Regions from separate parts of the Lonsdalea quercina genome, predicted to be linked through region 3. Evidence: predicted binding sites of a transcription regulator. Region 3 holds the regulator's gene; each other region holds the start of a gene.
The links. The regulator PurR, encoded in region 3, represses purine synthesis genes. The targets are predictions, from matches to a motif close to CANGCAAACGTTTGCNTG.
Positions count from the first base shown of each region.

Region 1 (4,862 bases), on a different contig from region 3:
ATCCAGCTCGGAGACGTTGGTGCTGGTTTCCCAGGTCAGGTTCGGAAACTGTTTGGACCGCTGCTCGCGCAACGTGGATATTTGCGCAGAGCCGGACAATACCGCAAGTCGGCCTTTGAGCTTGCCAAGCGACGTGGGACGCGGTGAGCCTAATCGATACACCAGCTGCTGTGAGACGGAATAGTAAGAGGGGCCGGCACGGAACGACTGCGTTCGATCATCGCTGTAAATCAGACCCGCCGCCAACATATCGGCGTCGCCGTTGTCGAGATCGGTGAATAATTCATCAATGTTCCGACGTGTGGAAACGACCAGCTTGACGCCGAGGTAATCGGCGAATCGTTTAGCCAGTTCATAGTCGAGTCCTGACGGGGAGCCACGGTGTAGGGAGTAGGTCAGTGGAGAAACAACCGTACTGACACGTAGCTCACCACGTGAAAGGATTTGCCTGAGTTGGTCGTCCTGGCTGCTGCGCCAAGGAATATTTGGCCATAGCGCCAATGCCAATAACAGTGCAATCACCCCGATGAAAAAATAATTTATCGTTAAACGCTTCAAAGAATTTGATGTCTCTCGGCGGCCTGAAGGCCTGTCTGTCTATTAGGCAGTTTCTTATACTGAGTGTCCCAGAGTCGGGGCATTTTGCGTAACAAACCGCCAGGGTGCAACTTTTATTGCCCCGGTAACGAATTGGTCACCTAACAACAAAGATGTTCGACTATTGCCGCGCAAACGGTTTCGTCGCGCGTCGGTATTCTCTATAATGTGCCGCGTTCCCCCCTCCTGTAGCGCCATGGTGCCCCGCTATCGGTGCATCGAAGACGAGAGAATGTGAAATGATGGAAATACTGCGTGGTTCCCCGGCTTTATCGGCTTTTCGTATCAACAAACTATTGGCGCGTTGCAAAGACAATCTTCTTCCCGTCAGCGATATTTACGCCGAATATGTGCATTTTGCCGACGTGACCGCACCGTTAAGCACCGATGAAAAAACGCAGCTGGCCCGCCTGCTGAAATACGGTCCTTCACTCCCCGAACACGATCCCTCAGGTCACCTGCTATTGGTCACGCCTCGTCCCGGCACCCTCTCTCCCTGGTCTTCCAAAGCCACGGACATCGCGCACAACTGCGGTCTGAACACCGTTCGCCGTCTGGAACGCGGACTGGCCTTCTATATTCACGCGCCGACACTGAATGAAGCGCAGTGGCGGTCGCTGAGTGAACTGTTGCACGACCGTATGATGGAGGCGGTGTTTAGCGAGCTACAGCAGGCGGAGCGTCTATTTGCGCAGCACGAACCTGCGCCGCTTCAGCGGGTGGACGTGATAACGGAAGGGCGTCAGGCGCTCGAAGCCGCCAACCTGCGTCTCGGACTGGCGCTGGCGGAAGACGAAATCGACTATTTGATCGACGCGTTTACCCGTCTGAACCGAAATCCGACCGACATCGAACTTTATATGTTCGCGCAGGCCAACTCGGAACACTGCCGACACAAAATCTTCAACGCAGACTGGGTTATCGACGGCGTAAAGCAGCCCAAATCTCTGTTCAAAATGATTAAAAACACCTATGAACAGACGCCGGATTTCGTGTTGTCCGCCTATAAAGACAATGCCGCCGTCATGACAGGCTCCGCCGTGGGACGTTTTTTCCCCAACCCGCAGGGCCGCTATGAATATCATCAGGAAGACGCGCATATTCTGATGAAAGTGGAAACTCATAACCATCCCACCGCCATCTCGCCGTGGCCGGGGGCCGCAACCGGCTCCGGCGGCGAAATTCGTGATGAAGGCGCGACCGGACGCGGCGCCAAGCCGAAAGCCGGACTGGTCGGTTTTTCCGTCTCCAACCTGCGTATTCCTGACTTCATTCAGCCGTGGGAGCAGGACTTCGGTAAGCCGGATCGCATCGTCAACGCGCTGGATATCATGCTGGAAGGCCCGCTGGGCGGGGCGGCGTTCAACAATGAATTCGGCCGTCCGGCCCTGACCGGTTACTTCCGCACCTATGAGGAGTCGGTCGACAGCCACAACGGTACGGAAGTGCGCGGTTACCACAAACCCATCATGCTGGCGGGCGGGATCGGCAACATTCGTGCGGATCACGTGCAAAAAGGCGAGATCTCCGTCGGCGCGAAGCTGATCGTGCTGGGCGGACCGGCAATGAATATCGGTCTGGGCGGCGGCGCGGCCTCTTCCATGACTTCCGGACAGTCCGATGCCGATCTGGACTTCGCTTCTGTACAGCGCGATAACCCGGAGATGGAACGTCGCTGTCAGGAAGTGATCGACGTCTGCTGGCAGCTCGGTGACGAAAACCCGATCCTGTTCATTCACGATGTGGGCGCGGGCGGGCTGTCAAACGCCATGCCGGAGCTAGTCAGCGATGGCGGCCGCGGCGGTCGTTTCGAACTGCGCGACATTTTGAACGACGAACCGGGCATGAGCCCGCTGGAAGTCTGGTGTAACGAGTCGCAGGAACGTTATGTGCTGGCGGTCGCCCCAGAACAGCTGGCGACATTCGACGCCATTTGCCGCCGCGAGCGAGCGCCGTATGCCGTGATCGGCGAAGCGACCGAAGAACAGCATCTGACACTGAACGATCGCCACTTCAACAATCAACCAATCGACATGCCGCTGGAAGTGCTGCTGGGTAAAGCGCCGAAAATGCAGCGTGATGTGACCCGACTGCATAACGAAGGCAAGCCGCTCAATTTTGACAATATCTATCTGGCTGATGCCATCGAGCGTGTGCTGCATTTACCGGCCGTTGCCGAAAAAACCTTTCTGATCACCATCGGCGACCGTAGCGTGACGGGCATGGTCGCACGGGATCAGATGGTCGGGCCGTGGCAGGTGCCGGTCGCTGACTGCGCCGTGACGACGGCCAGTCTGGATAGCTACTACGGCGAGGCGATGTCTATCGGGGAGCGCGCGCCGGTGGCGCTGCGGAACTTCGCGGCGTCGGCCCGTCTGGCCGTGGGGGAAGCGCTGACTAACATCGCCGCTACGCATATTGGCGATATCAAACGCATCAAGCTCTCCGCCAACTGGATGTCCGCCGCCGGGCATCCAGGCGAGGACGCGGGGCTGTATGAAGCCGTCAAGGCCGTCGGCGAAGAGCTGTGCCCGGCACTGGGGCTGACAATCCCCGTAGGCAAAGATTCGATGTCCATGAAAACCCGTTGGCAGGAAAACGGGGAGGATCACGCCGTCACGTCGCCGCTGTCGCTGGTCATCACCGCGTTTGGTCGCGTCGAAGACGTGCGGAATACCGTCACGCCGCAATTGCGCACCGACAAAGACAATGCGCTGCTGTTGATCGATCTTGGCGTCGGCCATCATGCGCTGGGCGCGACGGCGTTGGCGCAGGTTTATCGTCAGTTGGGACGTAAAACGGCGGACGTGCGTAGCCCGGAACAGCTGGCCGGTTTCTTTAATGCCATGCAGAAACTGGTGGCCGACAAGGCGCTGCTGGCCTACCACGACCGTTCCGATGGCGGTCTGATGGTGACGCTGGCGGAAATGGCCTTTGCCGGTCATTGCAGCCTGTCAGCCGACATCGGCAGCATGGGCGAAGATGGTCTGGCCATTCTGTTTAACGAAGAGCTGGGCGCGGTCATTCAGGTTGAAGCCGCACGACGCGCGGAAGTTGAGCAGGTGTTGGCGGAGTTTGGTCTGGCAGAGTGCGTGCACTATCTGGGCCGCGCGGAAGCCGGCAATCAGTTCGTCATCTCGTTGGGTAAAGAAGTTATTTATCGTGAGAAACGCTCCACGCTGCGCAGCTGGTGGGCGGAAACAACCTGGCAGATGCAGCGTCTGCGCGATAATCCGCAGTGCGCGGATGAAGAGCATCTGGCGAAAGAAGACGATAGCGATCCGGGTCTGAACGTTTCACTGAGCTTCGATCCGCAGGAGGATATTACCGCGCCGTTCATCAATACGCAGGCGCGTCCGAAAGTGGCCGTGCTGCGTGAACAGGGCGTCAACTCGCATGTGGAAATGGCCGCGGCGTTCGATCGAGCCGGATTTGAGGCTATCGATGTCCACATGAGCGACCTGCTGGCGGGTCGGCGCGGCCTGAAGGACTTCCAGGCGCTGGTCGCCTGCGGCGGCTTCTCCTACGGCGATGTGTTAGGCGCAGGCGAAGGTTGGGCGAAGTCGATTCTCTTCAACAGCCGCGTCCGCGATGAATTCTCGGCGTTCTTTGCGCGTCCGCAGACGCTGGCGCTGGGCGTGTGCAACGGTTGTCAGATGATGTCGACGCTGCGTGAACTGATCCCCGGCGCGGAGAACTGGCCGCGCTTCGTCCGCAACAAATCAGATCGCTTCGAAGCACGCTTTAGCCTGGTGGAAGTGGCTCATAGCCCGTCTTTGTTTATGCAGGATATGGCCGGTTCACGGATGCCGATCGTCGTATCGCATGGCGAAGGGTTGGTGGAAGTGCGGGATGCCGCGCAGCTGGCCGCCTTGGAGCAACAGCAGTTGGTGACGTTGCGCTTCGTCAATAACTACGGTCAGGTTGCGGAAAACTATCCGGCTAACCCGAACGGTTCGCCGCGGGGGATTACCGCGGTGACCAGCGTTGGCGGGCGCGCCACGATCATGATGCCGCATCCTGAACGTGTATTCCGCACCGTCAGCAACTCCTGGCACCCGGATTCCTGGGGGGAGGACAGCCCGTGGATGCGCATGTTCCGCAATGCGCGTAAGCAGCTCGGCTAAGGGACATTCAGCTCAGCTAAAGCACTGCAAGAAGAGGGGACGATGTCCCGGAGCCGGCCACCTTGGGTGGCCGGCTTTTTTAGGGACGCAAACCGTGACACCAGGCTGCGGTGAACATTTGGATATTTCGGTTTCGCG
Region 1 covers NZ_FNQS01000014.1:12,278-17,139, forward strand. Annotated here, with positions in the region: gene mltF (membrane-bound lytic murein transglycosylase MltF) at 1-558, opposite strand, end outside; gene purL (phosphoribosylformylglycinamidine synthase) at 840-4,724, shown strand.
Region 1: the regulator PurR is predicted to act here: its motif matches at 726-743, upstream of purL (phosphoribosylformylglycinamidine synthase).

Region 2 (4,862 bases), on a different contig from region 3:
CGTTAAGCATCATGCACCTCCCTTGTGATTACTTGATTAAGGAGAATGATTATCACTTAATCCGGGGCCTTTTACCGATCGCCGCGTCACGTTTGAAAAATCGTTTCTTCCCCTGTTGCAGCGACGGTTAAATGACCCCGTTCTCTGGTTGCGGATCGTACGGCAAAGTTGAAGCCCAAGCGCGTGTCACGCCGCTGGCTGATGGCCCCCGCCCCCGCCGCGAGGCGCTCGCGCGAGGCGGCCTTTGCTGACTCAGGCATTCACTTATGTTATAAGAGCGCTCTTGGTGGCACACCGCCTCTGTAAACCTCCCTTTTATTCTATGTACTATGGCTAAGTAGGATTCATCATTATGATTACGTTTCATACCAACCATGGCGATATCGTCATCAATACCTTCGCGGACAAAGCGCCAGCTACCGTTGAAAACTTTCTGAAATACTGCCGTAGCGGCTTCTACAACAACACCATTTTTCACCGCGTGATCGATGGCTTTATGATTCAGGGCGGCGGATTTGCTCCAGGTATGGAACAGAAAATCACCGAAGCGCCGATCAAAAACGAAGCCAACAACGGGCTTAAAAACACCCGCGGCACGCTGGCGATGGCTCGCACCAACGATCCGCACTCGGCCACCGCCCAGTTCTTCATCAACGTAGTGGACAATGACTTCCTGAACTTCCGCTCCGAACGCGCCGACGGCTGGGGTTACTGCGTTTTCGCCGAAGTCGTGGAAGGTTTGGACGTGGTCGACAAAATCAAAGCGGTAGCCACCGGGCGCAGCGGTATGCACCAGGATGTGCCGAAGGAAGATGTCGTCGTGACCAGCGTCACGGTCAGCGAGTAATTCTCCCAGCATGGCGACGCTGTTTATTGGCGATTTGCATCTGAGCGAACAGGAACCGGCTATTACCGCCGGTTTTCTGCGTTTTTTACGCGAAGAGGCAGTGCAGGCCGACGCGCTGTACATCCTGGGCGACCTGTTCGACGCCTGGATAGGCGATGACGACCCACAGCCGCTGCACCAGACCGTCGCCGCTGCGCTGCGGACGTTGCATCAGCAGGGGGTGCCCTGCTACTTCATCCACGGCAACCGGGATTTCCTGATCGGCAAGCGCTTCGCCCGCCAGAGCGGTATGACGCTGCTGCCGGAGGAAAACCGAATTACGCTGTATGGTCGCCAGTATCTGGTGCTGCACGGCGACACGCTGTGCACCGACGACGCCGCCTACCAGCGTTTTCGCCGCCGCGTTCACAACCCGCTGATCCAACGTTTTTTTCTGTGGCTGCCCCTGCGACTGCGGCTACGCATCGCCGCGCGCATGCGCTCAGCCAGCCAGCAGGCTAACCAGATCAAGTCGCTTGAGATCATGGACGTCAATCCTCAGCAGGTCGTAGACCGGCTGCGTCACTTCCAGGTCAAGACCCTGATCCACGGTCATACGCATCGACCAGCGATCCATACGCTGACCGTCGACGGCGAGACCGCCCAGCGGGCCGTACTTGGCGCCTGGCATGAGGAAGGCTCGGTCATCAAAGTCACTCCCGACGGTATTTCGCTGCACGCGTTTCCGTTCTGAATCCTGTCCCTCCCCATTTTTGGCGTTAAACCCTGCCTTGCACCTCGACGCAACCGTTTTCCTCTCTTTAGGGGCATGGTATGCTCTACGCCCTCGTCGCCGGAGCGCCGACTCGGCGCGATGCGTCTTATCACCCTGTGCACTGACCGGCGTCAGGCACACTCACAGGAGCACTACAGGCATGTCATCCAACGCTGCCCCGGCAAAAATCGCCATCGTGATGGGTTCAAAGAGTGACTGGGCCACCATGCAGTTCGCAGCAGAAATCCTCACCACGCTGAATCTCCCTTTCCACGTTGAAATCGTGTCCGCGCACCGCACGCCGGATAAACTGTTCCGTTTTGCCGAAACGGCGGCGGATAACGGCTTTGACGTCATCATCGCCGGAGCCGGTGGTGCTGCGCACCTGCCTGGCATGCTGGCCGCCAAAACGCTGGTGCCGGTGCTGGGCGTTCCCGTACAGAGCGCAGCGCTGAGCGGCGTGGATAGCCTGTACTCCATCGTGCAAATGCCGCGCGGCATTCCGGTGGGGACACTGGCGATAGGCAAAGCCGGCGCGGCCAATGCCGCCCTGCTGGCCGCACAAATTTTGGCGCTGCATGACCGGGAACTGTCTACGCGCTTGACGGATTGGCGTCAGCGTCAAACCGACGAAGTGCTCCAGCATTCCGATCCGCGGGAGGATGTATGAAACCGGTATGCGTATTGGGTAACGGCCAGCTGGGACGCATGCTGCGTCAAGCTGGCGAACCGCTGGGCATCGCTGTCTATCCTGTCGGACTGGACGCCGAGCCTGAATCTATCCCCTACCAGCACAGCGTCATCACCGCAGAGATCGAACGCTGGCCGGAAACCGCCCTCACTCGCCAGCTGGCGATACAGCCTGCGTTCATTAACCGCGATATTTTCCCGCGTCTTGCCGATCGCTATACGCAGAAGCAGCTGTTGGATGAACTACAGCTGGCGACGGCGCCGTGGCAGCTGCTGAGCAGCCCCGACACCTGGCCCGACATTTTTAGCCGCTTGGGCGCGCTGGCCATCGTTAAGCGCCGCGTCGGCGGCTACGACGGCCGCGGCCAGTGGCGAGTGCGCCCCGGTGATGAGGCGACGTTGCCCGCGGACTGCTACGGCGAGTGCATCGTCGAGCAGGGAATCAACTTCTCCGGCGAAGTGTCGCTGGTCGGCGCGCGCAACGCGCAGGGCGACTGCGTATTTTATCCGCTGACCCACAATCTGCATCAGGACGGCATTCTGCGCGCCAGCGTCGCGCTGCCGCATCCTCAACCGGCCTTGCAACGGCAGGCTGAAAAGATGCTGTCCGCCATTTTGCATCATCTGGGCTATGTCGGCGTGATGGCGATGGAGTGCTTTATCGTCGGCGACCAACTGCTGATCAACGAGCTTGCGCCGCGCGTGCACAACAGCGGCCACTGGACCCAGAACGGCGCGTCTATCAGCCAGTTCGAACTGCATTTGCGGGCGATACTCGATTTGCCGATGCCCGCGCCCGTCGTCAGTTCTCCGTCGGTGATGGTCAATCTCATCGGCACCGATGTGAATGCCGACTGGCTGACGCTGCCGCTGACGCATCTGCACTGGTATGAGAAAGAAGTGCGTCCAGGCCGGAAGGTCGGGCATCTGAATCTCAGCGATCCGGACGCCGCTCTCCTCCGCGAGACGTTGCAGGCGCTGGCGCCGATGCTGCCGACGGAGTATCAGTCAGGGCTTACGTGGGCGCAGCAAACGCTCTCGGCCTAATCTGAGGCTGCGCGGATGTCCCCGGAGATCCGCGCGCCGATGCGGCAAGGGCACAGCGTGTCGAGGCCACGTTTTAACACCGTGCTTGTCCGTCGCCTCGTCAGGAGTTCGTGGCAGGCGACCGGGTTTGCACCCGTGATTTATTTCGCGAGATAATAGCGCCGTCATTCCGGCCATCAGATTTTGCCTGAATGCAATGATCGCGTGTTATCACCGTGGCGCTAACGGAAACTGGTATTTAAGGATGTATTTCCCGCAATGAAGATGTCTCCTCTGTTCAACGGTATTTCCCCCGGCTTCTGGCCGTCACGTATTGCCCTGTTCGCTGCGTCGCCCGCCGCCTGTGACAAGGATGTCAGCATCGCGCGAGGACCGCGGTCCTGATGTCATCTTCCCTCGCACATTTCGCCCGGCCCCACGTCGTAAGCCGGACGTCTGTTTTATATGCATGACTCGCTCAGGAGAGAGTTGTATGAGCTCAATTCAGGAAAGCAGCGCGGTTTTCGACACCGCCGCCACCTGGCGCAAAAGCGACACCGTCTGGATGCTGGGACTGTATGGCACGGCCATCGGCGCCGGGGTGCTGTTTCTGCCCATTAATGCCGGTATCGGCGGTTTGTTGCCGCTCATCATCATGGCGATTATCGCGTTTCCCATGACGCACTATTCACATCGCGCGCTATGCCGTTTCGTCCTGTCAGGCAAAGGGGACGCGGAGGACATCACCGAGGTGGTGGAGGAGCATTTCGGCACCCGGGCCGGTCATCTCATTACCCTGCTGTACTTTTTCGCTATTTATCCCATTCTTCTCGTTTATAGCGTGGCGATCACCAATACCGTCGACAGCTTCATCACCCACCAGCTGCACCTGCCTTCGCCGCCGCGCGCGCTGCTCGCGCTGACGCTGATTCTATGCCTGATGTTCGTGGTGCGCTTCGGAGAAGCCACTATCGTGAAAGCGATGAGCGTGCTGGTATATCCGTTTCTGGCCGTGCTGTTGCTGCTGGCCTGCTATCTGGTGCCGCACTGGAATCTATCGGTATTCCAGACGTTGTCCCTGTCCGGCACCGTGAACGGCAGCAGCCTGCCCGCGACGCTGTGGCTGGCGATACCGGTGATGGTGTTCTCCTTTAACCACTCGCCGATTATCTCGTCTTTCGCCGTCGCCAAGCGCAAGGAGTATGGCGATGCGGCGGAGGAGAAGTGCGCGCGTATTCTGTCCTACAGCCATGTGATGATGGTGCTGACGGTGATGTTCTTCGTGTTCAGCTGCGTGCTGGCGCTGTCGCCGAAAGAGCTGATGGCGGCGAAAACGCAAAATATTTCTATCTTGTCGTATCTGGCGAACCATTTTGACAGCACGCTCATTGGCTATGCGGCGCCGCTGATCGCGACCGTCGCTATCTCCAAGTCGTTCCTGGGTCACTATCTTGGCGCGGGCGAGGGATTCAACGGACTGATGGTGAAAACGCTGCGGCGGGGCGGCAAAACGCTGGCTCCTCGCACGCTGAACCGTATCACTAC
Region 2 covers NZ_FNQS01000003.1:329,051-333,912, forward strand. Annotated here, with positions in the region: gene BLU64_RS06675 (DoxX family protein) at 1-10, opposite strand, end outside; gene ppiB (peptidylprolyl isomerase B) at 353-847, shown strand; gene lpxH (UDP-2,3-diacylglucosamine diphosphatase) at 858-1,580, shown strand; gene purE (5-(carboxyamino)imidazole ribonucleotide mutase) at 1,762-2,271, shown strand; gene purK (5-(carboxyamino)imidazole ribonucleotide synthase) at 2,268-3,338, shown strand; gene BLU64_RS17780 (hypothetical protein) at 3,597-3,722, shown strand; gene BLU64_RS06700 (HAAAP family serine/threonine permease) at 3,811-4,862, shown strand, end outside.
Region 2: the regulator PurR is predicted to act here: its motif matches at 1,627-1,644, upstream of purE (5-(carboxyamino)imidazole ribonucleotide mutase).

Region 3 (4,862 bases):
CGGTGTCCTACTCGGATGGTGGCGGCGACGCCCAGCGACATCGGCAGTACGAACATCAGTGAACTGAAGTTAAGCGCGATCTGGTGACCGGCTACATCGACAACGCCGAGCGGCAGGACCAGCAAGGCGACCACCGCAAACAGGCTGACTTCAAACAGCATCGCCAGCGCGAGCGGCAACCCGAGGCTGAATAGCCGTTTGATGACGGGCCAGTCGGGCCGCAAAGGCGTGGCGTGGCTGTTAATACTTTGTATCCAGCGCGCCCGGTGCAGATAGCCCGCCAGCAACAACAGCATTATCCAGTACACCGAGGCGGTGGCGACGCCACAGCCAACCCCACCCAATTCGGGCATGCCCAGCTTTCCGTGAATAAACACGTAGTTGATAGGAATGTTGACCAGCAGGCCGATGAAACCGACGATCATCCCAGGTTGGGTTTTGGACAACCCTTCGCACTGGCCGCGCAGCACCTGGAAAAACAGATAGCCGGGAACGCCCCAAAGCAGCGCGCGCAGATAGCCGACGGCTTTGTCCGCCAGCTCCGGCGAGTCGTTATGCATCAGCTGAATTACCTTGTCGCCTTGATAAAGCACGAGCATGGTGACGACCGAGATCATGGCGGCCAGCAGAAAAGCCTGCTGCCGCTGATGCGCAATGCGTTCACGCCGGCCTGAACCATTGAGCTGGGCCACGACCGGCGTCAACGCCATTAGCAGGCCGTGGCCGAACAGGATGACTGGCAACCAAATCGACGTTCCGACTGCCACCGCCGCCATATCGGTAGCGCTGTAGGAGCCGGCCATGATGGTATCAACGACACCCATGGACGTTTGTGAAACCTGGGCAATGATGACGGGGATCGCTAGCGCCAACAGCTGACGCGCTTCCGTTAGATACTTTTGCACGCGAACACCTTTATGAAGATCGACAGTTCGTCACACTAGATGACGCCATCATCCTATTTTTTGGGAAAAAGTGGCACATTGTAATGCGTTAACGCACTATTACCAATAAGTTGTCTATTTACACTCGGTGATTTCAGCAGTTAAATCTTTCAGGCTAACTACCCACATCACTCGATATCGTGCAAACTGACGGTAGCGTTTTTGTTGGCGATTTCAAGCCAGCGATATTCAACAGACGAGTTTGATTTGTAAAGAGGCAGAATCCATGTTCACTGGTATTGTTCAGGGCACCGCGCCGGTGGTGTCTATTAATGAAAAAAACAACTTCCGCACTCACGTTCTGCAACTGCCCCAAGCGCTGCTGCCGGGGTTGCAGATAGGTGCGTCTATCGCCAACAACGGGTGCTGTTTAACCGTGACGAAAATCGATGGCGACCATGTTAGTTTCGATATTATGAAAGAGACGTTGCGTTTAACCAATCTGGCGGATTTGCAGGTCGGCTCTTGGGTTAACGTCGAGCGCGCCGCCAAATTCGGTGATGACGTCGGGGGGCATGTGATGTCTGGCCATATCATGTGTACGGCGGAGATCGTGAAGATTCTGACCTCGGAAAACAACCATCAGATCTGGTTCCGCCCGGCAGACGAAACGCAGATGAAGTACATCTTGCACAAAGGATTTGTCGGTATCGATGGGATCAGCTTGACGGTGGGGGAAGTGACGAAAAGCCGCTTCTGCGTGCATCTGATCCCCGAGACGTTGCAGCGTACCACGCTGGGTAAAAAACGACTGGGCGAGCACATCAACATCGAAATCGATCCGCAGACTCAGGCGATTGTCGACACCGTCGAACGCGTCCTGGCGAATCAGAACCTTTCGCTGTCCGTGGTTCCTACGCCTGCTCAGGCCTGACCGCGGTTGCAGGCTGGCGAAACCGATGGACTCCGCCAGCCTGTACTGTCAACGTGGCACGCGAATTCCCCCTTCCACGCCATGGGTGCTGAATAATACCTGCCACAGCTGAATATTCCTGGCCCGGAAAGCCCCCGCGCAGGCGTTCAGGTAATAGCTGAACATACGCTGGAAACGAGCGGAATAGGCGCTGGCCAACGCCGGCCAATGCTGCTGGAACCGCTCATGCCAGGCCATCAGCGTGCGGTCGTAGTCGGCGCCGAAATTGTGCCAATCTTCCATTATCATGTAAGGCTCGCTGGCGTGTGCGATATGTTGCGCGGACGGCAGACAGCCGTTAGGGAAAATATAGCGGTCAATCCACGGGTCAACGGACAGATCGGTTTTGTTCGCGCCGATGGTGTGTAGTAGGAACAATCCCTTAGGCTTCAGATTTTTGCGAACGACGCGGAAATAGGTATCGTAATTTTTGGGGCCGACGTGTTCAAACATGCCGACGGAAACGATGCGGTCAAACTGGCGGTCTAAATCACGATAATCTTCAAGCAGGATGGTGACGTCCAGATCCCGACACCGCTCCTGCGCCAGTCTCTGCTGTTCCCGCGAAATTGTCACGCCGGTGACGGAAACCCCATAGTACCTGGCTGCATATTCAGATAATCCCCCCCAGCCACAGCCGATATCCAATAAAGTCATGCCGCGTTGCAATTGCAGTTTTTCACAGATCATGCGCAGCTTGTTTTCCTGCGCCTGCTCCAGCGTCTCGGCGTCCTTCCAATAGCCGCAGGAATACTGCATGTAAGGGTCAAGCATGAGTGAGAAAAGGTCATTGCCGAGATCGTAATGCTCTTTTCCGACAATCCAGGCTCGTTTTTTGGACTGTAGGTTGGTGAGGCGGGCGATGAGAACGCGGGCGATATCGCTAACATGTTTGGGCAGCTTGTTATCAAGTCCGGCCCGGAGTACGCGGTGGAAGAAGATATCGAGTCTTTCACATTCCCACCAACCGTCCATGTAACTCTCTCCCAAACCAAGAGAGCCTTCTCGCAACACGCGTTTATAGAGGTCAGGATTTTTTACCTGTATATCGAACGGACGCGCGCCATTAATGGCGATGTCCGCCGAAGACAACATTTCTTTCACAATTTGGAACCAGGACGTGTTATGGATGTCCAGTTCCTCCACATAAGATGAACTCATAACCTCTCCCTATCTTGCTGTCAGCGATCATCGCAAGAAACAGCTTAGACAAAATTACCTGCAGAAGGTGTCGGTGGACGTGATCCATCGTCTATCCCCCGAAAAAGGGACTGGGGGAAATTAAGAGAAAAGCCGGTACGAAAGGCATCTATCCATGCCACAAAAGCCAAAGTAGGCAACACGTTATATCGACAGGATAGCAAACTGCTCAGTATGTCTTATTCGTAGGTTATTGTCTTAGAAGACAGTGACAAGTTTATGACTGCTTCAACCACGGTACAAGCTTTAAATGGCTGAAGCAGGGGAAAAGGCGGGGGTAATTATTTCAATCGAAATAGATGTAATAACTAACGGCGATAATCGCGGAAAGGGCCGTCAGCCACGGATCGACGCTCGATCAGTCGAGGATGTACCTCGATTACCTGGGACGTTTCACGCTTACTGGTGATTCGGTCCAACAGCATGGCGAACGCGGATTGCCCCAACCGTTCTTTCGGCTGATGTATCGTGGTCAGCGCCGGGGTGAAATAGCGTGAATGACGAACATTATCGTAGCCGATGATGGAGATATCCTGCGGTACGCGCAGCCCAAGTTCATCAGCCGCGCAGAGGGCGCCCATTGCCATAATATCGCCGCCGCAGAACACGGCGGTCGGGCGGCTTTTCTGCGCCAATATCTGATGCATGGCTTTGTAGCCGGATTCCGGCTCGAAGTCGCCTTGTACGATCCACTCATCACGGATATCAATGCCAGCTTCGTCGAGCGCTTTTCTGAAGCCCAGATAACGTCCGCTACCGGTGTTACGCTCCTGCAACCCTGGGATCACCCCGATATCGCGGTGGCCGCGTTCAATGAGGTACTGCGCGGCAAGATATCCACCTTCGAAAGCATTATCGACGACGGTATCGGTGAAGTCGCTGTGTGCCTGTCCCCAGTCCATGACGACCATAGGAATATGGCGATAGCCTTCCAACATCGTCAGAAGTTCAGGCGGGTATTCCGCGCACATGACCAGCAGTCCGTCTACACGCTTTTGCGCCAGCATGGCGAGATAAGCCCGCTGTTTGTCCAGATCGTTGTGAGAGTTGCAAAGAATCAGCGTATAGCCTTTGGCATAGCAGCTGTTTTCGACGGATTCGATAATTTCGGCGAAATAGGGCGCCTCGCTGGAGGTCGCCAGCAGTCCGATAGACTTGGTGTTATTGACTTTCAGGCTGCGCGCGACAGCGCTCGGAGAATAATGCAGTTCGTCAATGGCAGCGTGAACGGCGGCTTTGGTTTCTTCGGCGACGAATCTGGTCTTATTAATGACGTGGGATACGGTTGTGGTTGAAACGCCAGCACGTTTTGCCACATCTTTAATCGTTGCCATCTAAATGACTCCTAAACCTACTTCCTGCAGCAGTAAGTAACTTGTTAATCGTTTGCCTGCGCGAATTCGTCTCTTTCTGAAGATGGATGCATTTCAGAAGGAGGGGTGTCGACGGATATACCTGAAGATAGGAAATGATGCTCGACCAACGGAGTTCGTACAGCAGTAAACCGGTAATTCTGTCCGATCCGGGCGAAAAGTGAAAGCGTTAATTCTACTCCTGCAACGATAAAAGGACGTTATTACTGTGATAAAACAGAAGGGTCACGTTCTCATAACATTATATTCATCATTTGGGTGCTGATAGCACTCCGTTCCCCTATACTGACACGGCTGGCGACCCCGAGGGTTGTGCTTAAAATTAAGGAGAGAGTAATGGATACCAATCTAAAAATGTCGCTGTTGACGACTGTCGCGGCATTGGCGGTGATTATCGCCTTCAGTTTTACTGCGGTATTTGGCGCTTAAGCC
Region 3 covers NZ_FNQS01000002.1:405,698-410,559, reverse strand. Annotated here, with positions in the region: gene BLU64_RS04730 (MATE family efflux transporter) at 1-905, opposite strand, end outside; gene BLU64_RS04725 (riboflavin synthase) at 1,171-1,818, shown strand; gene cfa (cyclopropane fatty acyl phospholipid synthase) at 1,867-3,018, opposite strand; gene purR (HTH-type transcriptional repressor PurR) at 3,366-4,391, opposite strand; gene cydH (cytochrome bd-I oxidase subunit CydH) at 4,767-4,859, shown strand.